DNA from 3 places in the Mesorhizobium sp. B2-7-3 genome. Region 3 is predicted to be linked to each of the others. Evidence: predicted binding sites of a transcription regulator. Region 3 holds the regulator's gene; each other region holds the start of a gene.

The links. The regulator PhoB, encoded in region 3, activates phosphate uptake and scavenging genes when phosphate is short. The targets are predictions, from matches to a motif close to TGTCATNNANCTGTCAT.
Region 1: phnC (phosphonate ABC transporter ATP-binding protein) is a predicted target of PhoB. The motif match lies at 6,604-6,620, and genes of this name have one in related genera.
Region 2: phnF (phosphonate metabolism transcriptional regulator PhnF) is a predicted target of PhoB. The motif match lies at 2,397-2,413, and genes of this name have one in related genera.

Annotation. Positions count from the first base shown of each region.
Region 1 covers NZ_VFTY01000002.1:591,603-599,627, forward strand. Annotated here, with positions in the region: gene FJW04_RS06860 (Gfo/Idh/MocA family oxidoreductase) at 1-903, shown strand, start outside; gene FJW04_RS06865 (sugar phosphate isomerase/epimerase) at 1,116-1,967, shown strand; gene phnE (phosphonate ABC transporter, permease protein PhnE) at 2,261-3,628, opposite strand; gene phnE (phosphonate ABC transporter, permease protein PhnE) at 3,632-4,588, opposite strand; gene phnD (phosphonate ABC transporter substrate-binding protein) at 4,648-5,556, opposite strand; gene phnC (phosphonate ABC transporter ATP-binding protein) at 5,668-6,525, opposite strand; gene FJW04_RS06890 (DUF1868 domain-containing protein) at 6,656-7,366, opposite strand; gene FJW04_RS06895 (DapH/DapD/GlmU-related protein) at 7,453-8,025, opposite strand, start outside.
Region 2 covers NZ_VFTY01000002.1:601,994-610,018, forward strand. Annotated here, with positions in the region: gene FJW04_RS06910 (alpha-D-ribose 1-methylphosphonate 5-phosphate C-P-lyase PhnJ) at 1-135, opposite strand, end outside; gene FJW04_RS06915 (carbon-phosphorus lyase complex subunit PhnI) at 132-1,244, opposite strand; gene phnH (phosphonate C-P lyase system protein PhnH) at 1,246-1,857, opposite strand; gene phnG (phosphonate C-P lyase system protein PhnG) at 1,857-2,318, opposite strand; gene phnF (phosphonate metabolism transcriptional regulator PhnF) at 2,430-3,179, shown strand; gene FJW04_RS06935 (zinc-binding alcohol dehydrogenase family protein) at 3,182-4,198, opposite strand; gene FJW04_RS06940 (ABC transporter permease) at 4,263-5,228, opposite strand; gene FJW04_RS06945 (sugar ABC transporter ATP-binding protein) at 5,225-6,778, opposite strand; gene FJW04_RS06950 (ABC transporter substrate-binding protein) at 6,930-7,922, opposite strand.
Region 3 covers NZ_VFTY01000002.1:196,066-204,090, forward strand. Annotated here, with positions in the region: gene pstS (phosphate ABC transporter substrate-binding protein PstS) at 1-936, shown strand, start outside; gene pstC (phosphate ABC transporter permease subunit PstC) at 1,003-1,986, shown strand; gene pstA (phosphate ABC transporter permease PstA) at 1,990-2,841, shown strand; gene pstB (phosphate ABC transporter ATP-binding protein PstB) at 2,838-3,641, shown strand; gene phoU (phosphate signaling complex protein PhoU) at 3,667-4,374, shown strand; gene phoB (phosphate regulon transcriptional regulator PhoB) at 4,394-5,083, shown strand; gene FJW04_RS05015 (ROK family protein) at 5,086-6,321, opposite strand; gene xylF (D-xylose ABC transporter substrate-binding protein) at 6,587-7,627, shown strand; gene FJW04_RS05025 (sugar ABC transporter permease) at 7,864-8,025, shown strand, end outside.

The DNA.
Region 1 (8,025 bases), 400 kb from region 3:
AACAACGTGCATGTGCCGGCGGCCAAGGCCTTCCTGGAAGCAGGCATCCACGTGATCTGCGACAAGCCGCTGGCAACGACCCTGGCCGAGGCGAAAAGGCTTGCGGCGATCGTCGAAAAGACCGGCAAGGTGTTCGTGCTCACCCACAACTACACCGCTTATCCGATGGTGCGGCAGGCGCGCGAAATGGTCGCCAAGGGCGTGCTCGGCGACATCCGCATCGTGCAGTCGGAATATCCGCAGGACTGGCTGACCGAGGACCTCGCCGCCACCGGCCAGAAGCAGGCGGCTTGGCGTTCAGACCCCAAGCAGGCGGGTGCCGGCGGCGCGCTCGGCGATATCGGCACCCATGCCTACAATCTCGCCCGCTTCGTCTCCGGGCTCGAACTCGACTCCCTGTCGGCCGATCTCGACGCCTTCGTGCCGGGCAGGCTGCTCGACGACAATGTCAACGTCATGCTGCGTTTCAAGCCGACGGGGAAAACGCATCCGGCCAAGGGCATGATCTGGGCGAGCCAGGTGGCGCCCGGTCATGAGAACGGCCTGAAGCTGCGCATCTACGGTTCGAAGGGCGGGTTGGAGTGGGTGCAGGCCGATCCTAACTATCTCTGGTACACGCCCTTCGGCCAGCCGAAACAGCTGATCACCCGCAACGGCGCCGGTGCGCTGCCGGTGGCGGGCCGTGTCAGCCGCGTTCCGTCAGGCCATCCCGAGGGTTACCTCGAAGGCTTCGCCAACATCTACCAGGAGGCCGCACGGGCCATCCGCGCGGCACGTAAGAAGGGTGGAAAGCCGGCAAAGGATGTCGTCTTCCCGACCATCCAGGACGGCGTCGAGGGCATGGCCTTCATCGAGGCCTGCGTGAAGTCGTCGAAGAAGAACGGGGCCTGGACCAAGCTGTAAGAGGCGCCGAGTAACGAGGGCCCTCACCCAGATAGCCAACCGGATTGCGAAAGGCAATTCGGGGCAATCCGGCCTCTCCCCGAGGGGGAGAGGAGGCGTTGGCGCATATCTCTTCTCCCTCTCAGGGAGAAGGTGGCCGCGAAGCGGCCGGATGAGGGGAGCGGCGAACACCGGCGGTGCAATCGGCCGGCCGCCAAAAAGGGAGGGCGTCGATGAAGATCGGCATGTGCATGTTCTTGTGGACGACGGCGGTATCGAAGAAGCACGAGCCGCTGCTTCGAGACATCAAGGCAACCGGCTTCGACGGTGTCGAAATCCCGATCTTCGCCGGCACGCCGGACGACTACAGGAAGCTGGGCGAATTGCTCGACCGTATCGGGCTGGAGCGGACCGCTGTGTCAGCCATGGGCGATCCGGCGATGAACCTGATTTCGGCCGATGCGGCAACACGCAAGGCCGGTGTCGACTACATGAAATGGGCGATCGATTGCGCCGATGCGCTTGGCGCCCGCACGCTGAGCGGACCGCTGCATTCGACGCTCGGCGGATTTTCCGGGTCCGGACCGACCGCCGCCGAAAAGAAGCGCTCGATCGCCTCGCAGCGTGCCATCGGCGACCATGCCGGAAAGCGCAACGTCACCGTCGGGCTCGAGGCGCTGAACCGCTTCGAATGCTACCTCCTCAACACCATGGCCGACCTGTCGGAGCATATCGATGCCATCGACCGGCCGCACATCAAGGCGATGTACGACACGTTCCACGCCAATATCGAGGAAGCCGACCCGATCGGCGCCTATACGAAGCACCGGGGCAATGTCGTGCATATCCATATATCGGAGAACGATCGCGGCGTGCCGGGGCGTGGCAACATTCCGTGGAAGGAAACTTTTTCCGCCATTCGCAAGAGCGGCTATGACGACTGGCTGACGATCGAAGCGTTCGGTCGCTCGCTGAAGGATCTGGCGGCGGCGACCAAGGTGTGGAGGGATTTTTCCGAGATGCCGGAAGCCGTCTATCGCGATGGGTACAGGCATATCAGGGACGGGTGGAGGAAGGCGGCTTAGGCGCCTACGTCTGGTCCATTTTCTATTTGTGTTCGCGTCGCTTGCCAGGTGGTTCCCCCACTCCGTCTCGGCTTCGCCGAGCCACCTCTCCCCCCTCCGGAGGGAGAGGAAGGGGCTGGTGGGGCCGGGACACGAAGAGAGCCTCGGCCTTCGGGGACAAGCGCGGATCGGACAGTCTGGTGCCTTTCCTCTACCCCGTCGACCGGGGGAGAGGTGTCGAGCGAAGCTCGACGGAGTGGGGGTCGACCCCTCGGCGCCGGGCGAGACGATGCTTGCGCTTCTGCGTCACAACACTAACCCTGCCTGGCCTGGATCCTGTTGTAATCGTGGATCGTCCGGCTCAGCCGGCGGCGCAGGAAGTTGGATATGTTGTCGAAAACGAAGACGACGAGCAGAATTAGCAGCACCATGTAGAACACGTTAGCCCAGTTGGAATTGGTGCGCATCGCTTCCCACAGTTTCAGGCCGATGCCGCCGGCGCCGACGGCGCCGATGATGGTGGCGCCGCGGGTGTTGGATTCCCACTGGTAGAGTGTCTGGCTGATGAAGACCGGGATCACTTCGGGCATCACGCCGTAGCGCTGCACCAGGATGCCGTTGGCGCCGGTCGAGAGCACGCCTTCGCGCGGCTTGTCGTCGATGTTCTCCAGGCCTTCCGAATAGACTTTGCCGAGGGTGCCGATCTCGGTGAAGAAAATCGCTGCACTTCCCGCCAGCGGGCCGGGGCCGAAGGCGCGGGTGAAGAACAACGCCCAGATCAGCATGTCGACCGAGCGCATGAAGTCGAAGAAGCGCTTGAGCACCTGGCTGAGCACGCCGTTCGGCGTGATGTTGCGCGCCGCGAAGAAGGCAAGGGGGAAGGCGACGATGCCGCCGAGCAGCGTGCCAAGGAAGGCCATGACAATGGTCTGCAGCAGCTTCGTCCAGACGTCGCCGTGCTGCCACTGGGCGTTGTTCCAGATGTTGTCGCCGGCGAGGGCGAGGTTGGTGGTACCTGGTTTCAGCTCTGGTCCCGAGATGATCAGCGAGATCACTTCCCGCGCTGACTTGCCGAAGAACGGCGAGCGCGTGTCGAAGACGAAGTTCGCCCAGCCGAGGAAGCGCTTGCGCACCTTGACGCGGTCGACAGTGACGCGCACCTCGCCAGCGAAGCCCATTTTGGCCACCACCTCGTCGTCATGGGCGGTGATCCAGTCCGGTACCGCACCCGTGACCACCGGCTTGCCGCTGGTCAGCGAAACAGGCACGGTCTGGCCGTTGGCGACGATCGTCGCCTGCGTCTTGTCGAAGGTGACGGATTTTGCCGGCCCGTCGATCAGCACGGTGAAGGTGCCGTCTGGATTCCTGACCACCCAGTCGGGATTCGGGTTGTCGCCCAGCGCGGAAAAGCGCGGGTATTTGGGCGTGATCTCCGGCTGGTCGAGACGGAATTCCGGCTGCAGATCGTAGCTGATCCATTGTGTCAGGAAGAGCGGCAGGCGCTCCCAGTGCGATTCCCGCAGCACCTGCGGCAGGCTGAAGAACCACAAGGCATAGATCAGATAGAGGAGAGTGCCGACGAACAGAAGGAGCGGACCGAAGCGCTTGTATGCCGGGCGCCGGAACACCTGCGGGTGGCGCGCCTCGATCGACAGCATCTCCTCAGCGGTCATGGTCGCCATGATTTACGCCCCCATCATGAAGGCTTGTTCGCCGACCAGCTTGCGACGAAGCCAGGCGGAAAACTGGTCGATGATGAAGATGGTGGTGAACAGGAGCAGCACCAGTGCCAGCGTCTTGGCGCCGAAGCCGCGCGAGATCGAGAGCTTCAGCTCTTCGCCGATGCCGCCGCCGCCAACGGCGCCGATGATGGTCGAGACGCGGACGTTGATCTCCACGCGCAGCAGCGTGTACGACATGAAGTTGGGCAACACCTGCGGCAGGCCGGCAAAGCGAACCCGCTCGAACCAGTTGGCGCCGACTGCGCGCAGGCCTTCCTCGGCTCGCATGTCGATGTTCTCGTTGATCTCGTAGAACAGCTTGCCGAGTGCGCCGATGGAATGCAGGCCGATGGCGATGATGGCGGCGATCGGACCGGTCGAGACGATGGCCGCGAACAGCCCGGCGATGACGATCTCCGGAAAGGCACGCAGCAATTCCATGAAGCGCTTGACCACCAGCCTCAGTGCCGGATGAGGCGTCAGGTTGCGCGCCGCGATGAAGGAAAAGGGCACGGCGAAGACAAAGCCGATGAAGGTCGAGACCAGCGCCACGTTCACGGTGGTCAGCATCAGCTCGACATATTCGGGGATGTAGAAACCGTCCCAGACGTAGACGCGGCCGAGCGGGAAGTTGAATTCCTGGGTGCCGGTATCATGCGGCGAGGCAATGTCGAACAGCGCCCGCCAGACGTCGTTCCAGTCCTTGGGGACCAGCCAGCTCAGGAAATCCAGAATATGCGGCAGCCGGTCGAAGAAGTGCCCGGCGTTGGCTTCGTCGGCGAACCACATGCTGGAAAGCATCGCGGCAAGCAGCAGCCCGACGCCCAGCACGGTATAGAACCGGCGCAGCGACGTCTGGCGTCGCCAGGCATCGGCCATCTCGTGGGTGGCGCCGGAGGGGGCTGTCACGGAAAGGGTCATGATCGGAGATGCAAAAAGGGCGGTACTTGATGAGGTACCGCCCTTTTGCAATTTCGCCGTTAGCCGCCGATGGCTGCCTTACGGGCTTCTACGATGACGCTGTAGAAGTCCGGCTTCACCGGAACGTAGCCGGTGAAATCGCCGCCTTCGACGCCTTCGAAGCAAGCCTTGTCCTTCTTGGGCAGGTCGGTGAAGAAGGCCGCCAGCTTGGCGGTCATGTCGTCGCCGATCGCGGTGCGCACGACAAGCGGGCCGTTCGGGATCAGGCCCGAGCGCCAGACTTCGACGAAGTCGTTAGGGTCGACGGCGCCCTTGGCGACTTCCTTGTGGAAGGTGCCGGAGGTGTAGCCGTTCTTGAAGTCGCCGATGCCCGAGGAATCGTCGACCGCGACATCTACCTTACCGTCACGCACGGCCAGAACGTTGTTTTCGTGGCCGCCATTGAACTGGGTCGAAGCGAAGTAGGTCTCGTTCGAGGCGCCGGTGGTCTTCGGAATCTGGGTCAGCGGGATCAGATAGCCGGAGGTCGAATCCGGATCGGCATAGCCGAGCTTCTTGCCCTTGGCCGACTTGATGTCGGTGATCCCCGACGTCTTCAGCGCCAGCCCGATCGAATAGTAGCCGGTGGAGCCGTCGGTCTGCTTGGTGGTGAGGATCGGGGTAACCGCCTTCGGATCCTTGAGATAGACGCTGGCGTAGCCGGAAGCGCCGAGTTCGGCGAAGTCGAGCGTGCCGCCGAGCAGGCCCTGGATGACGCCGTCATAGTCAGCGGCGGGGAACAGCGAAACCTTCTCGAAGCCAAACTCTGCCTTCAGGTGATCGGCCAGGCACTGGTAGTTGCGCAGCCGGTCGGTTTCGTTTTCACCGCCGAGAATGCCGACGCGAAATTCCTTCATGTCGGCGGCATGGGCCATGCTGGTGGCCATGGCGAGCACCGAAACGGCACCGAAAACCATCTTCCTGAACATTGATATCTCTCCTGTAAGTTCCGGCCCCGCGCCGGCAGCGTTCTTGATCTTGACAAGTGCCCTTGACGCGGACGGACGATCCAGGCTGCTCGCTATTGGCCCTTACTGGGCTCAGTATCCCGGGAATGCGGGCTCGAGCGGTCCGGCGGATGCGGCGATCTTCTGCTTGAAGGCAACGCTGGTGGAGGTGATGACCTCCGATATCTCGCCGCCATTGCTGTCGGCGCCGTAGACAAGACGCACGGCTTGGCGGTCGAGCTCTTCGGGCGGCCCGTCGAAGACGACCTTGCCGGTGGCCATGCCGATGATGCGGTTGCAATAGGTGCGGGCGGTATCGAGCGTATGCAGATTGGTGACAACGGTGATGCCTTCGCGCAGATTGATGTCCTGCAGAGAATCCATCACCACCTTGGCGTTGAGCGGGTCGAGCGAGGCGATCGGCTCGTCGGCGAGGATCACCCTGGGCTGCTGCATCATGGCGCGGGCGATGGCGACGCGCTGCTGCTGGCCGCCCGACAGCGTGCCGGCGGGCTGAAGTGCGGTGCGGGCGATGTCGAGCCGCTCGAGCGCGGCGACCGCCTCCGCGCACTCGGCGCGCGAAAACATGCCCAGAAGATTGGACAGGGTCGAACGGTGGTTCAATTTGCCGAGCAGCACGTTGGTCAGCACGTCGAGGCGCGGCACCAGGTTGAACTGCTGGAAGATCATGGCGCAGTCGCGCTGCCAGCGCCGCAGCGGCGACCCGCGCAGCCTGGAAACCTCTGCGCCGTCAAAAAAAATCGACCCCTGGCTGGGGTCGACAAGACGGTTGATCATGCGAAGAAGAGTGGATTTGCCTGCACCCGAACGACCGATGACGCCGACCATCTGCCCTTGCGGGATCGAGATGCTGACGTCGCTGACGGCGGTGTTCTTGCCAAATCGTCGGCTGACGCCGCGGATTTCGAGCGTGGCAGAGTTTGCTGACATGGGCTGGTTCCAGTCCGGTCCATATTGATCGTCAGGCACTCGCCTAACGCAACCACATGAACCTGCCGTGTCGCGATGATGTCAGTTTTGTTACGCTCCACAGGCGCGGCGACTGGCGCCTTGCGGGCGATCAGCCGAGCACCAGCAATTCCTCGAAATGCTTCATGTCGCGGAATGCGCAGAAGGCGGGAGCCTTGATCTCGATCACCGGCGCCTGGCGCGCGAAAAGTGCCAGGCAATCGTCAAACAGCGCCTGCCACGCGGCGGCCCTATCATCATCAAAGCGCTGGATCTGATAGGCGAAGGTGATGTGGAAGACGTAGGTGTCGTGGTCGGGATGCCGGTAGCCGAACGGCACCGCGAGCGCATCGCGCCAGGCACGCATGATGCGCGCATCCTCGTCGGTCACGCCGGCAACGGTGAGGCCGGTCGGCAGGACCTCGGCCACCTTGATGTTGAAAGGCCCGAAGCCCTGGAACCCCTTCAGGCGCTCCAGATAGAGGCGGGTCATGGCGTCGATGCTGGTGTCGAGCGGCACGTCCCGCGGCCAGAAGGGCAGGCGACGGCGATATTCGATTATGCCCTGGAAAAGGGTCATGTGCAGGCTGGAAACGGGCATGAAGGCGAGGCGGTCGGCATCAGGCATTGCCAGCATCTTCTCGCGGACAGCTAACACCACCGCTTCCGAAGGCGAGCCGCTGACCAGATGGCTGACGACGGTGTTGCCCGGCTCGAGGAGGAAGTTGCCTGACGCGTCGTAGCGCGTGCCGAGATGCGCCGGCAACGCCGGATTGGAGCCGGCAAAGAATCCGGCGAGCGAGGGTCTGAGGGTGTCGAGCATGGCGATCTCCTTGAAGGAGATCGCGTCCTGTCCGAGTCCTGTGTCAAGGGTATGAACAAGCCGGCGATATGACGATGATGCGAGGGCTATGCCTCTTTGCCCGATGCACGTTCCTCGTATTTCTCCAAAAACGCTTCGGCCGTCAGCTCCCGAAAATCATCGAGCGCGGCGCGCAGCCTTGCGTGATCCCAATCCCACCAGGCAAGCGCCTGGTAGCGCGCGGCGGTGCGGCGGTCGAAGCGCTCGCGGATCGGTTTTGCCGGTACGCCGGCGACGATCGTGTAGGGCGCGACGTCCTTCGAGACGACGGCGCCGGCGCCAACGGCGGCGCCGTCGCCGACGGTGACGCCGGGCAGGACGGTCGAGCCGTGGCCGAGCCAGGTGTCGTGGCCGATGGTGACGCGCTTGGCGCGGCGCTCGGCGAAGAATTCGCTCTCATGCTCGGCATCGTCCCAATAGTCGGAGGCGCGGTAGGTGAAGTGGTGCAGCGTCGGCCGCCAGGTCGGGTGGTTGGTGGCATTGAGGCGCACGCTGGCGGCGATGTTGGCAAATTTGCCGATCGTCGCGCACCAGACCGCGCAGTCCTGCATCATGTAGGAATAGTCGCCGATCTCGCTTTCCGAAACCCGGCTGCGGTCGGCGATCTCGGTCCAGCGGCC
Region 2 (8,025 bases), 410 kb from region 3:
TTCGCGCGAGGCGAACGGCACCTGGTAGCCCGGAATGGCGATGCCCTTGAGGATCGCGCGGCGTATCATCCGCTTGGTCTGCTCGTCGAGATAGGCGAAGTTGTAGGTGGCGATGTCTGTCGGTTGCGCAGTCATTCCGCTGCCTCCTTTTTTTCTTCCGCCTTCGCTGGATTTTCGCGTGCTTCGTACTCGGCGCGCATGCGACGTACGAGATCGAGTTCGGCCTGGAAGTCGACGTAGTGCGGCAGCTTCAGGTGCTCGACGAAGCCGGTGGCCTGGACATTGTCGGAGTGCGAGATGACGAACTCCTCGTCCTGGGCGGCGGCGACGATATCCTCGCCGAGCTCCGCGGCGCGCAGGGCCCGGTCGCAGAGTGCCATGGCCATCGCCTTGCGTTCGCTCTGGCCGAAGACGAGGCCGTAGCCGCGGGTGAATTGCGGCGGCGCCTTGGCCGAGCCCTTGAACTGGTTGACCATCTGGCATTCGGTGACGCGCACCGTGCCGAGCGGCACGGCGAAGGGCAGTTCGGGAACGTCGAGTTCCAGTTCGACCTCGCCGATGCGGATTTCGCCGACGAAGGGATGGTTGCGGGCATAGCCGCGCTGGGTGGAATAGCCGAGCGCCAGCAGAAAACCCTCGTCGCCGCGCGACAGTGCCTGCAGGCGGATGTCGCGCGCCATCGGGAATTCCAGCGGCTCGCGGGTGATGTCGCCGGGCACATGGTCCTGCGGCATCTGGCCATCGGGCTCGATCAGGCCTTCACGGGCGAGGATCGCCGAGACGCGCGGCATTGGCTGCGCTTCCGTCTCGCGCTGCAAGGGATCGGCGACATCGGCCCCAGCGGCAAGTTCAGGGTCGAGCAACCGATGCGTGTAGTCGAAGGTCGGACCGAGCAACTGGCCGCCTGGCAGATCCTTGTAGGTCGCCGAGACGCGCCGTTCGACCAGCATGCAGCCGGTGTCGATCGGCTTGCTGTAGCCGAAGCGCGGCAGCGTTGTGCGGTAGGCGCGCACCAGGAAGATCGCCTCGATCATGTCGCCGCGTGCCTGGACGATGGCGAGTGCGGCCAGTTCACGGTCATAGAGCGAGCCTTCGCTCATCACCCTGTCGACGCCGAGCGCCAGCTGTTCGACGATCTGGTCGAGGCGAAGTGCGGGCACCGAGCGGTCGCCGCGCCGGCGATCGGCGAGCAGGCTGTGGGCGTTGGCAATGGCGGCCTCGCCGCCTTTTACCGCGACATACATTTTACACCTCCATCGTCTTGATGCGCGTCGTGCGCGGCAGGCAGGCTATGCCGTCCGATGTGGCGAGGATGATGTCGACGCCGCGCGGAAAGCGCCTGATATTCTGCTTCCACTGCTCGACGAAATGGCGCGGCATCCGTGCCGGCGCGATCGTGGCGCTGGTTTCAATGCCCGGGCCTTCCAGCAGTAACGGAGTGCCTGAAACGAGGTCGCCGACCTGCAGGATCAGCGTCGTCGATCGGTCGGGATAATCCTGCGTGCCCTGCGAAAAACCGTCGAGCGTCATCATCTCGGCCGGCGTGGCAACAAATGCGAAATGCGCGTCGGCCGGCGTGTTGGCCAGCGGCGCGCCGGTGTGGAAACCAAGCCAAGACCCGATCGCGGCGGAGGCATGCAGGGCCGGGTCGAGCCAGAGCGGCGTGTCGTTGTCGCATAGCGCCAGTGCTACGGCGCCCGACGTCGCCGAGAGCGGAGCCGGCGGGCGGGCCAGGGGTGGCAAGGGGTGGACACTGCCCGGCCGCGCCATGGCATCCATGACGGCCCGAAACACGGTCTGAGCGTTGAAGACCGGATCGGCGAAACCGCCCTCGATCGATTGCGCAGCGATATCCATCAATCTTCTCCGCGAACCATGGTGAAGAAATCCACCTTCGTTGCCGCCGTCTCGGCGCGGCGTTTTTCCTGGGCAGCGGCAAGCGCCGACCGCAAAGGCGCGATCAGCCTGGTCTCGACCTCGGTGCGGCGGGCAGGGTCCTGCCAGAGCGCGTCGGCTATTGCTCCCAGCTTCGCCTTCTGCTTGTCGCGGCCAAGCGCGTAACAATGGCCGACCTGCCCGGATGACAGCCGGACAGTGGCACGCGTGACGGTCGCCTCGCCGACATTGAAGGGCGCGCCGCCGCCGCCGATGCGGCCACGAAGCGTGACAAGGCCCGTCTCGGGACCGCGCAGAAGTTCGGCTTGCGAAGGCAGGCCAGACTCGTTCCAGAGCCGGACGATGTCGTCGCCGCTCGATTGCGCCAGCGTCGCCATGGCGGCCTTGCGCTCGGCCTGATCGCGGGCTTCCTGTCCTCGCATCGCCAACTTCCTCTCTGCTAAATTTGTCTATTGATATAGACAACTATACAAATTATACATATTACCTAACGCGAGTCCATGACGGGTGCGTGACAGGCCGGGGGGCAAAACATGATCGAGCATGATGTGGCCGACAGCATCGAGCGACGCAGCGGCGTCTCATTGTGGCGCCAGATCGCCGACAGGATCCTGCAATCGATTGCCGCCGGCGATTTCGCCGAAAATGCCGCGCTGCCGCCCGAAGTCGCGCTGGCCGAGCGCTACGGCGTTAACCGTCACACCGTACGCAGCGCCATATCGGCCCTTGTGCAGGAGGGCGTGCTGCGGGCCGAACAGGGGCGCGGCACCTTCGTCCTGTCACGCAAGCGGCTGTCGTATCCGATTGGCGCGCGGACACGCTTTTCGACTGGCCTGCAGGGGCAGACGTCGGAACGGCACGTCGTGCTGCTCGCTTCGTCGGTCGAGCCCGCCAGCCAGCGCGTGGCCGAAGGCCTTGGCCTTGCCCGGGGTGCCGAGGTGATCCGGTTGGAGACACGCGGCGAGGCTGACGGACGGCCAGTGTCGCGCGCCGCTGGATGGTTCGATGCCCGGCGCTTTGCCGGCATCGACAAGGCGATGGCGCAAACCGGTTCTATCACCGCCTCGCTCGCACGTTTCGGTATCGACGATTATCTCAGGCAATCGACCGTGCTCTCGGCGCGCCATGCCGACGCCGCCGATCTCGCCGATCTCGATCTGCAGCCGGGCGCCATCGTGCTGGTCACGGTTGCGGTCAACGTCACACCCGACGGCCAGCCGATCCAGTTTTCGGAGTCGCGTTTTCCGGCCGAGCGGGTGGAGTTGAAGCTGTCGGCGCTGTAGGGCTATCCGATCTCGATCACGGCCTTGATCAGGCCCGACTTTTCATGCGCCCAGCGTGCGAGATCTCCTGGCGTATCGGCCAGCGTGGTGCGGTGGGTGACAAGCTTGGCCAACGGCACGGCACCATTGCGGATCGAGGCCGCGACATGGTCGAAGTCGGCGCGCAACGCATTGCGGCTGCCGATCAATGTCATTTCTCGCTTGTGGAACTCGGGATCGGAAAAAACAATATCGTCCTTGACGACGCTGACCAGCACCAGCGCTCCGCCATGCGCGACGTGGGCAAAGGCCGATTGAACCGATCGCGTGTTGCCGGTGGCGTCGAAGACTACGTCGAAGCCTTCGCCGTCGGTCGCATCACGCACCAGATCGGACACGGGTCCTTGCGAGCCGTCGAGAATCGAAAAGCCGAGTTCACTCGCCGCGAAGACCAGTCTTTCGGTGCTCATATCGAGAAGTGTCACATCCAACCCGGCAATGCGGGCGAAGATGGCGGTGCCGAGCCCGATCGGGCCGGCGCCGATGACCAGGGTGCGGGCGCCAGGCTCGGCCCGGGCGCGCCGGACGGCATGCGCCCCGATGGCCAGGAATTCGACGGCGGCGGCGTCGGCGAGCGACAGGCCGTTGGTGGGATAGAGATTCTTAGCCGGCACCAGGATCTGTTCGCACATCGCGCCGTCGCGGTGCACGCCGAGCACTTCGATCCTGACACAGCAATTGGGCTTGCCGTGCCGGCAGGCGATGCATTTGCCGCAGGAAAGGTAGGGGTTGATGATCACCGGTTCGCCAAGGGCGAGGTCGACGCCTTCGCCCCGCTCGGTCACTGTGCCGGAGACTTCATGGCCCATGATGCGGGGATAGGCGAGGAAAGGGTGCTTACCCTCGAAGATATGGTAGTCGGTGCCGCAGATGCCGACATGACTGACCGCCACCAGGGCCCAGCCGGGAGGCGGGGCGCCGGGAGCCGGGTGGTCTTCGACAACAAGGTCGCCGGGCGAGCGGCAGACGACGGCTTTCATGCTTTGATCCAGTCTGTTCAAGAAATCGCCGGCCCGCGCCAGGCCGGCGATCGATTGGAATGCGTCATTTGCCGCGGCGGCGCAGTCCGTCGAAGTAGACGATGATGATGATCAGCGCGCCGGTGATGATGCGCTGCCAGAACGAGTTGACGTTGAGCAGGTTGGCGCCGTTGTTGATGGTGGCCAGGATGAAGGCGCCAAGCAGCGGCCCGTGCACCGAGCCGACCGCGCCGAACAGCGAGGTGCCGCCGATGACCGAAGAGGCGATCGCCTGCAGTTCCCAGCCCTCGGCCTGGGTCGGGTTGCCGATGCCGATGCGGGCGGCGAGCAGCACGCCGACGAAGGCCGCGCACAGGCCGGACAGCGTATAAGCCATGTAGATGGTGCGCTGGACATTGACGCCGGACAGGCGCGAGGCCTCGGCGTTGGAGCCGACCGAAAAGAGGTAGCGGCCCCAACGGCTGTGATGCAGGAAGACATAGGCGGGCACACCCACCAGGATCACCATCCAGAACAAATTGGGGATGCCGATAAAGGAATTGCGCGAGAAGGCGGTAAAGCTGTCGCTGTTGATGTTGATCGAGTTGCCGTTGGTCATCAAAAGGCCGATGCCGCGCAGCGAGGTCAGCGTCGCCAGCGTGATGATGAACGGCGGCAAGCCCATCTTGACGATGCCGAAGCCATGGAAAAGGCCGATGGCGACACCGACGAGCAAGGTGATCAGGATGGCGACCGCGATCGGAACGCCGGCATTGATCAGCATGGCGACGACGACGGTGGCGAAGCCGACCACCGCGCCGACCGACAGATCGATGCCGCCGGTGATGATGACGAAGGTCTGGCCGACCGCCATGATGGCGATCATCGAGCCCTGCCGCAGAAGATTGGCGATGTTGTTACCCGAGGCGAAGCTTGGCGTCGCCAGGGACAGGACGATCCAGAGCAGCACCAGCAGCGCCAGCAGCGTCAGCCCGAACAGGACGTTGTAGTTGCGCTTCGGTTTTTCGGCGGGGATCGCCTCGATGCTCATGTCTGTCCTCCCAGTTTTTCTTGTTTCTCGGCGAGCGCCTGCGTGAGAATGTCCTCGTGACTGGCGGTATGGAACCCGTGCGTGGCCACCAGCTTGCCGCGCCGGAACACGTGCAGCGTGTCGGCCAGTTCGTAGACCTCCGGCAAATAGGACGAGATCAGGATGATGCCGGCGCCCTTCGACAACAGCTCGCCGAACAGGCGATAGATCTCCGCCTTGGTGCCGACATCGACGCCGACCGTCGGTTCGTCGAAGATGAACAGCTTGGCGCCGTGCGCCAGCCATTTGCCGATGACGATCTTCTGCTGGTTGCCGCCCGAAAGGCTCGACGCCAGCGCCCCGCGCGTCGGCGTCTTGATCCTCAGGCCGGCGATCTGACGGTCGGCCTCGGCCTTCTCTTTCGCATTCGAGATCAACAGATTGCTGGAGATGCGCTTGTAGATCGGCAAATTGAGGTTGAGGCCAACCGGCAAATTGAGGCAAAGGCCTTGGTCGCGGCGGCTTTCCGGCGCCAGTGCCATGCCGAGCTTGATCGCGTCGTGCTCGGAGTTGATCTGGACGTCCTTGCCTTCCCACAGGATCTGGCCGGCCGACTTCTTGTGACGTCCATAGAGCGAGGTGACGAACTCGCTGCGGCCGGCGCCGATCAGTCCGTAGAGGCCGACGATCTCACCGGCACGCACCGTCATCGAGATGTTCTCGAAGCCTTTGCCCGACAGGTTCCTTGTTTCGACGATCGGAGCGCCCGGCGTGAAATGCTCCTTGTGATAGACCTGTTCGATAGAGCGGTTGATCATCATCTTGACCAGCTCGGCATCATTGGTCTCGGCGATATTGCGTGTGCCGACCAGCGTGCCGTCGCGCAGCACGGAAACCCGGTCGGCGAGTTCGAAGACTTCCTCCATGCGATGGCTAATGTAGATGATCGTCACGCCTTCACCCTTCAGGCGCCGGATCAGCGTGAAAAGCTGGTCGGCCTCCTTGCGGGTGAGGTAGGCCGTGGGTTCGTCGAAGATCAGGAATTTGGTGCCGCGCACCGTGGCGCGGGCAGCGGCGATCAGCTGTTGCTGGCCGATGGTGAGATCACCCAGCACGACATGCGCCGGCAGGTCGAAGCCGAGATCGTCGATGATCGTCTGCGCTTCCCTGACCATGGCGCGCTGCTGCAGGATGCCGAAACGGGAATTTTCCTCGCCAAGGAACATGTTGGCGGCGACCGTCAGGTGACGGCACAGCACGACTTCCTGGTGCACGGCATTGATGCCGAGCGCCATCGCTTCATGCGGCGTCGCCAGGGCTGCCGGCTGGCCTTCCCAGAGGACCTCGCCAGAGGTGCGCGGCATGACGCCGGTCAGGAGTTTGATGAGGGTCGATTTGCCGGCGCCGTTCTCGCCGACGATGGCGTGGATTTCGCCTGACTTGAAGGCGAGATTGACCGGCTTCAGCGCATGGGTGCCGGGGTAGCGTTTTTCCAGCCCGCGCAGTTCGAGGATGGTCCTGCCGGGTTCCAGCACGGGGGCCGGATGCAGTTCCTGCGCCGTCGGCGTCATGACAATCCTCCCAGATTGGCCTCGCGGTTGGCATTCGGCGAGGCTGCGGTCGTCTTTCAGGCGAAGGCCAAACGGGCTGATCGCCAAGCCGCTTTGGCGGCGGATGCTTCCGGGGCCTCTGGCCCCGGAAGCGGTTTTGAACGCCGGCTGCTTAGAGCTTGGGATTGAGCAGCGCGTCGATCTTGGGGTCCTTCATATTGGCCTTGGTCACCAGATTGGCGCCGGTGTCGACATTGGCCTCGACCTTTTCGCCCTTCGAGGCGGCGAGCGCGGTCTTGATGCCGTCATAGCCCATCCGGTAGGGATCCTGGACGACGAGGGCGGAAATGACGCCGTCGTTGAGGAACTTGATCAGCTTCTCGTCGCTGTCGAAGCCGACCAGCGCCAGCTTGCCGCCAAGGTTGTTCTCGGCGACGGCCTGGCCGACGCCCTGCGCCATGATCAGGTTGGAGGCGAAGATGCCCTTGAGGTTCGGATTGGCGGTGATCAGGTCGGTGGCGATGTTGAGTCCGGTGGTGGCCTGGCCGTCGGCGTATTTGTCGGCGACCAGCTTCAGGCCGGGATATTTTGCCTTGAGCTGCTCGGTGAAGCCCTGCTTGCGCTGTTCGAGCGAGCCGGCGCCGGGAGCGTTGGTGATCAGGGCGACGTCGCCCTCGATCTTGCCGCCATTGGCGGCGCCGATGGCGGCGGCAAGGCCGTCCGCGGCGACGCGTCCGCCCTGCACGTTGTCGGTGGTCAGGAACGAGGTGAAGGCCTTGGAGTCGGCGCCGGAGTCGATGCCGATGACCTTGACCTTGGCGGCCGCTTCATCGATCGGCTTGCCCAGCGCCTTGAACTCGGTGGGCGCGATCACGATCGCGGCCGGGTTGCTGGCGACGGCGTTCTCGAGGATCGAGACCTGGCCGTTGACGTCAGTCTCGGCCTGGGCGCCGAGTTCCGGCACGTTGATGCCGAGATCCTTGCCGGCCTTGCGGGCGCCGGCCAGAACGATCTGCCAGTAGAAGGACGTGGTGTCCTTGACAATGATCGGGATGGTCACATCCGCCGCCGAAACCGGTGCGGTATGCATGACGCCGGTGAGCATCGATGCTGCCGCCAGGGCCATGACGGCGCGGCGGTTGAGAATGCTGGTCACGAATTTCATAGGATCCTCCCTAAGTCGCCCGGTGAACGTTAACGGAAGCTCCGTCCGGATAGGCGTGGCCCAAACAGAACTTTATCAATAAAAAACAGTTGCACCGTTTTGA
Region 3 (8,025 bases):
GTGTTCGCCAAATGGGCCGACACCTACAAGAAGGATACTGGCATCGGCCTCAACTATCAGTCGATCGGCTCGGGCGGCGGCATCAAGCAGGTCATCGCCAAGACCGTGACCTTCGGCGCCACCGACAAGCCGATGTCCGACGCCGATCTGGAAAAGAACGGCCTCGTGCAGTTCCCGATGGTGATGGGCGGCATCGTGCCGATCGTCAACCTCACGGGCATCAAGCCGGGCGAACTCGTCCTCGACGGCAAGACGCTGGCCCAGATCTATCTCGGCGCGATCACCACCTGGGACGATGCCGCGATCAAGGCCCTGAACCCGGACCTTAAGCTGCCGTCGACCGCTATCGCCGTCGTTCATCGTTCGGACGGCTCGGGCACGACCTTCAACTTCACTGACTACCTCGTGAAGCTCTCGCCCGACTGGAAGGACAAGGTCGGCTCGGATACGGCCGTCGAATGGCCGACCGGCGTCGGCGCCAAGGGCAGCGAAGGCGTTGCCAACACCGTCAAGCAGACCGACGGCGGCATCGGCTATGTCGAATATGCCTATGCCAAGCAGAACAATCTCTCCTACTCCAAGATGCTGAACGCCGCCGGCAAGGTCGTCGAGCCGTCGCTCGAATCCTTCGGCGCGGCTGCTTCGAACGCCGACTTCAAGGGCGCCAAGAACTTCAACGTCATCATCACCAACGAGCGGGGCGACGCCACCTGGCCGATCGCTGCCTCGACCTGGGTGCTGATCCACAAGACCCCGGACGATGCCGCGGCCACCGGCGAAGCGCTCAAGTTCTTTGCCTGGGCCTACAAGGACGGCAAGGAAACCGCCAAGGCGCTCGACTATGTGTCGATCCCCGATAGCGTCGTCGACCTGATCAAGGCTTCGTGGAAGGCCGACATCAAGGCCGACGGCAAGCCCGTCTACGCCGGCGAGTAATATCTTTCTGGAGGAGCGCCGCCCCGCGGCGCTCCTTTTCAATCAACACAAAGAGCCGAGCTTGACATGAGCGCTGCCCACGAAGCCTTGCCAGCCATTCGAGGTTCACGCGACGCCACCGTCAGACGGTTCGCGTTGACCGATTCGATCTTCCATGGGCTGACCCGCGCCGCCGCCATTCTCGTGCTGGTGCTGCTCGGCGGCGTCGCCATCTCGCTGTTCGCCGGTTCCTGGCAGGCACTGTCGACCTTCGGCTTCTCCTTTCTGACCACCGAGAGCTGGAATCCCGTCACCGAGAAATTCGGCGCCCTGGCGCCGATCTATGGCACCATCATCACTTCGGCCATCGCCATTCTGATCGCTGTGCCGCTCGGTATCGGCATCGCCATTTTTCTCACCGAGCTTTGCCCGCGTCCGCTCCGGCGCCCGATCGGCATGGCCGTGGAACTGCTGGCCGGCATCCCCTCGATCATCTACGGCATCTGGGGCCTGTTCGTGCTGGCACCGTTCCTGCAGACGACAGTGCAACCTTTCATCATCAACGTGTTCCACGGCATTCCCGGCCTTAACAGCCTGTTTGCCGGGCCTCCTTATGGCATCGGCCTGCTGACCTCGGCGATGATCCTGGCCATCATGATCCTGCCTTTCATCACCTCGATCACCAAGGATGTGTTCGATACGGTGCCGCCGGTGCTGAAGGAGTCCGCCTACGGCATTGGCTGCACGACCTGGGAGGTAACACGCCGGGTCGTCGTCCCCTACACCCGCATCGGCATCATGGGCGGCGTCATGCTTGCGCTCGGCCGTGCACTCGGTGAAACCATGGCGGTCACCTTCGTCATCGGCAACGCCCACCGGATCAGCGCCTCGCTGTTCGCGCCGGCAACGACGATCTCGGCAACCATCGCCAACGAATTCACCGAAGCCGTCGGCGATCTCTACACCTCCTCGTTGGTGGCGCTCGGTCTGATCCTGTTCGTCATCACCTTCCTCATCCTTGCCATCGCCCGCTACATGCTGATGCGCATCGATGCCCGTACCGGAGTCTGACCGATGTCGACAGCCGCATCGCTTCACCAGAGCCGCAAGCGCAAGAACGGCGTGATGATGACGCTCTGCGTCATCGCCGCCGGCATCGGCCTTGCCTGGCTGGCGCTGATCCTCGGCGCGCTGCTCTATAAGGGCCTGTCGGGCGTTTCGCTCTCAGTGTTCACGGAAATGACCCCGCCGCCCGGTGATGCCGGTGGCCTGCTCAACGCCATCTACGGCAGCATCGTGATGACCATTATCGGCATCGTCGTCGGCACGCCGATCGGCGTGCTGGCCGGCACCTACATGGCCGAATATGGCCGCTTTTCGAAGCTCACCACCGTGGTGCGCTTTATCAACGACATCCTGCTGTCGGCGCCCTCAATCATCATCGGCCTGTTCGTCTACGAATTGATGGTACGGCCGATGGGGCATTTCTCGGCCATCGCCGGTGCCGTGGCACTGGCCATCCTGGTCATTCCCGTCGTGGTGCGTACCACCGAGGACATGCTCAACCTTGTGCCGAACGCTTTGCGCGAGGCCGGCACGGCGATTGGCGCGCCGCGCTGGGTGGTGATCCGTTCGGTGGCCTACCGCGCGGCGATGTCCGGCATCGTCACCGGCATATTGTTGGCCATTGCCCGCATTTCCGGCGAGACGGCGCCGCTACTCTTCACAGCGCTCAACAACCAGTTCTGGTCGAGCAATCTCAATGCGCCGATGGCCAGCCTGCCGGTGACCATCTTCCAGTTCGCTCTCAGCCCTTACGAGGAGTGGCAGCAACTGGCGTGGACCGGCGCACTCATAATCACATTGACGGTTCTCGCGCTCAGCATCTTTGCGCGCAGCCTGACCGGACGCAGAGAGGACAAATGAGCCAGATGTTGTCTCCAGACATGACGATTGCGACAGAGGCAGCCGCCAAGGCGAAGATCGAGGTCAAGAACCTCAATTTCTACTACGGCCAGTCGAAGGCGCTGAAAGACATCACCTTGTCGCTGCCCGAGCGCAGCGTGACGGCCTTCATCGGACCGTCGGGTTGCGGAAAGTCGACGCTGCTGCGCGTCTTCAACCGCATCTACGAGCTCTACCCCAAGCAGACCGCCGAGGGTCAGGTGCTGCTCGACGGCCAGAACGTTCTCGACCGCTCGCAGGACCTCAACCTGTTGCGCACCAAGATCGGCATGGTGTTCCAGAAGCCGACGCCGTTCCCGATGTCGATCTATGAGAATATCGCCTTCGGCGTCAGGCTCTATGAGAAGATCGGCAAGGCCGAGATGGACGGCCGTGTCGAGCAGGCGTTGAAACGCGCCGCGCTGTGGAACGAGGTCAAGGACAAGCTCAACGCCAGCGGCCTCAGCCTGTCGGGCGGCCAGCAGCAGCGGCTTTGCATCGCCCGCACCGTGGCGGTCAAGCCGGAGGTCATCCTGCTCGACGAGCCGGCCTCGGCGCTCGACCCATTGTCGACCGCCAAGATCGAGGAATTGATCGACGAGTTGCAGGCCGACTACACGATCGTCATCGTCACCCACAACATGCAGCAGGCCGCGCGCGTCTCGAAGCAGACGGCTTTCATGTATCTGGGCGAGCTGGTCGAATTCGACAAGACCGAGAAGATCTTCACGTCGCCTCGCGAGAAGCGCACGCAGGACTATATCACCGGCCGCTTCGGCTGATCTCACGCATACGAGGACCAGGATCATGGCCGAACACACAGTCGCAGCCTTCGACGAGGATCTCGGGCAGATCAGCAGGCTGATCAGCGACATGGGCGATCTCGCCGGCACGATGGTCGGCGGCGCCACCAAGGCGCTGCTGAATTCCGACAATGCGCTGGCACAGCGCGTCGTCTCCGACGACGCCATCATGGACGCGCGCCAGCGCGAACTCGATGATCGCGCCATCACCCTAATCGCCAAGCGCCAGCCGATGGCCGACGATCTGCGTCATGTCGTCGGCTCGATCCGCATGGCGGGCGATCTCGAACGCATCGGCGACCTTGCCAAGAACATCGCCAAGCGCGTCGGCTCGGTCGGCCTCACCGCCACGCCGCGCGACTTGTCGCATTCCATCGACTCCATGGCGCAGCTGGTGCTGATCCAGGTGCAGGGCGTCGTCGAGGAATATGCGGCCGGCGATGCCGCCGCCCTCGCCAAGCTCAGGAATGACGACGAACGCATCGACGTCAAATACACTTCGGTCTTCCGCGAACTCCTGACTTACATGATGGAGGATCCCCGCAACATCACGGCTTGCACGCATCTTTTGTTCTGCGCCAAGAATCTCGAACGCATCGGCGACCATGTGACCAACATCGCCGAGAATGCGTATTATGTGCTGACCGGCACGCAACTGCCCGCCAACCGTCCGAAGCAGGACGAGACGGCGATGTCGGTGCCGGCGGCTTGACGGCAGGGATGATCGATCGATGATCGCGCCACGCATCATGGTGGTGGAGGACGAGGAGCCGCTGGGCGTGCTCCTCCGCTACAACCTGGAGTCCGAGGGTTACCAGGTCGAGGTGGTGACACGCGGCGACGAAGCCGAGATACGCCTCCAGGAAAACGTGCCCGACCTGCTGGTGCTCGACTGGATGGTGCCGGCGGTTTCCGGCATCGAACTCTGTCGGCGCCTGCGCATGCGGCCCGAGACGGAGCGATTGCCGATCATCATGCTGACGGCGCGCGGCGAGGAGAGCGATCGCGTGCGCGGCCTCTCGACCGGCGCCGACGACTATCTGGTCAAGCCGTTCTCGACGCCGGAATTCATGGCCCGGGTCAAGGCGCTGCTGCGCCGCGCCAAACCGGAAGTGCTGTCCAGCGTGCTCAAGGTCGGCGACATCGTGCTCGACCGCGAATCGCACCGGGTCTATCGCAAGAAGAGCGAGATCCGGCTCGGACCGACCGAGTTCAGGCTGCTCGAATTCATGATGCGCCATCCCGGCCGCGTGTTCTCGCGCAGCCAGTTGCTCGACAATGTCTGGGGCGAGACGATCTACATCGACGAGCGCACCGTGGATGTGCATGTCGGCCGCCTGCGCAAGGCGGTCAACAATGGCCGCATGCCCGATGTGATACGCACCATCCGTGGCGCGGGCTACGCAATCCGCGAGGATTGAGATCAGGCCACGTTCTTGCCGGATCTCACCTGCACGCCCGGCGCGAAGATCTCCTGGTCGACGAAGGTGAGCGCGCGCATGGCGCAGCCCTCGCGGATCAGCGGCAATTCGTTCGGCTCTGTATCGAAGGAAATCGACGTCGAATGCTGGCCGCCGGCGGTCTGGGCGATGGCCTCACGCAAGGCCGGCTCGATCAGATCGAAGGCGGCGGCGCTGACGCCGACCATCGCAACCGGCGCCGGATCGATCAGCGCGAACAAGCTGCCAAGGCCATAGCCCAGCGCCTCGCCGGCCTTGCGATAGGCCTCGCGCTCCGGTCCGTCTCTTTCGCGCGCCGTGGCCGCCAATGCGCGCATGTCGGCGTCGCTGACGTCGACCGGTTTGGCGTCCTCACCCATCTGTCCTGCATTACGCCAGATGGCATAGTTGCCGGCATAGGCCTCGACGCAGCCGCGCCGCCCGCAGCGGCAGAGCGCGCCGCCGGGGCGATGGATCATGTGGCCGAACTCGCCGCCCGAGGAATGGGTGCCGGTGAACAGCTCGCCCTTCAGCACCAGGCCCATGCCGATGCCGTGCGAGAGCAGGATGGCGATGAAGTCGTCGCGGTAGCGCTCGGGGTCGCGCCAGCGCAGCGCCACAGCCATCATGTTGCAGTCGTTCTCCATGGTGGCGGGGATGCCGAATTCGGCTTCGAGTATATCGGCGAAGGCAATGTCCGTCTGCGGCGTGATCGGCGACCACAGCATGGCGCGCGCCTCGGTGTCGGTGATGCCCTGGATCGCCAGCGCGATGCGGGCAATGCTGGCGACATCGAGGTCGGGATCCTCGAGGCGGCGCCGGACGATGGCCACGCATTCGCCGATCAGCGCCTCGCGCGACATGGTCAGCGTGTCCAGCCGGCGCTGCTCCTCCGATATCACCTGGCCGGCGTAGTCGATGACGGCGACGGAGAGGAAATTCAGCGACAGCACCACGGTCATGACCGCCGCGGCCTCGGGGTTGAGACAAAGGCCCACCTGCGGCCGGCCGCGTTTCAGTGAGCCGGCCTCGTTCGGCTTGCCTTCGCTCAGGATACCTTCGCCGATCAGGTCGGCTGATATCGCCGATATGGTCGAGTGGCTCAGGGCGGTGGTGGCGGCGATCTCAGTGCGCGAGGGCTGGCCACCCCGGCGCACGGCTCCAATCACCATTGCGCGGTTGCGCCGGCGCAGATCGTCGTGGCGGATTCCGACCGACATGATTTCCCTCCCCGTCGCCGCGGTTCTTGACGCCCCCTCGAACACCTCCGGCAACGGGTCGAATACTGGCAGAAGCGGCTGGGGCTGTCATTTATTTATTGCGGGGCTCGAAAAAAGGCTTCCGGCACCTCAAAATCCGTCAGAATCGATGTTGACAGTGTTCCGGCGATGGACCAGTGTTTTTTCGAGGCTCGAAAAAATTAGGGCCTTTGTGCCGGCCTTAGGGCCAGTTTGGTCGCGCCACACGCGGCGCAGGGAGGATATCATGAAGAGATTCACAGTCGCCATTCTGGCGGGTGTCGCCATGTCGCTGACGCTGGCGTCGGTCGCGCAGGCGAAGGGCAAGGTTATCGGCGTGTCGTGGTCCAACTTCCAGGAGGAGCGCTGGAAGACCGACGAGGCCGCCATGAAGAAGGCGATCGAGGCCGCGGGCGACAAGTACATTTCCGCCGATGCGCAGTCCAATCCTGGCAAGCAGCTGACCGATGTCGAGAGCCTGATTTCGCAGGGTGCCAATTCGCTGATCATCCTGGCGCAGGACGCGTCGGCCATCGGCCCGGCGGTACAGAAGGCGCTCGACGAGGGCATTCCGGTCGTCGGCTATGACCGCCTGATCGAGAACAAGGACGTCTTCTACCTGACCTTCGACAACAAGGAAGTTGGCCGCATGCAGGCCCGCGAAGTGTTCAAGGTGAAGCCTGAGGGCAATTACGTCTTCATCAAGGGCTCCGGCGCCGATCCGAATGCCGACTTCCTGTTCTCGGGCTCGATGGAAGTGCTGAAGGCGGCCATAGACAGCGGCAAGATCAAGAATGTCGGCGAAGCCTATACGGACGGCTGGCTGCCCGCCAACGCCCAGAAGAACATGGAACAGTTCCTCACCGCCAACGACAACAAGGTCGACGCCGTGGTCGCCGCCAATGACGGCACCGCCGGCGGCGTCGTCGCGGCGCTGACGGCGCAGGGGCTCGCCGGCACCGTGCCGGTCTCCGGCCAGGACGGCGACCACGCCGCGCTCAACCGCATCGCGCTCGGCACCCAGACCGTGTCGGTGTGGAAGGACGCGCGCGAACTCGGCAAGAACGCCGCCGAGATCGCCTCGCAACTCGCCGACGGCAAGAAGATGACCGACATCGCCGGCGTGAAGGACTTCACGACGCCTGGCGGCAACACCGTCAAGTCGCTGTTCCTGACCCCGGTGGCCATCACCAAGGACAATCTCAACCTCGTCATCGACGCCGGCTGGATCAAGAAGGACGAAGTCTGCACGGGCGTTGCCGCGGGCAGCGTCGCGGCCTGCAACTGAGCTTGATCGCCTGAAAAGTCGGAAACGCCGCGGCGTGGAACGGTCAGTGTTCTGAACACTGGCCGTTCCAATTTCCTTGTCTTCGCAATTCCGGACAAAAACCCTTACGCACTTTTCCTGGAATTGCTTCCAAGCCGCGGCGTTTTCCCGACAAGATTTGTGTTTCCGCCGCTGGCGGCTAACTTCTGGGCTCTGGTCCGGCTCCGCGTCAGACGGCAAGCCGCTGGGAGGACATCATGACCGACACGACCTCAACCTCGCAGGCCGATACGGCGCGTGCGTCGGAACTCGGCGCGGTCGCGCGTTTCCTGAAGGCGACCGAGATCGATACCCGCATGCTCGGCATGATCGGCGCGCTGCTGCTGATCTGGGTCGCGCTGCATGTGATTTCGAGCCTG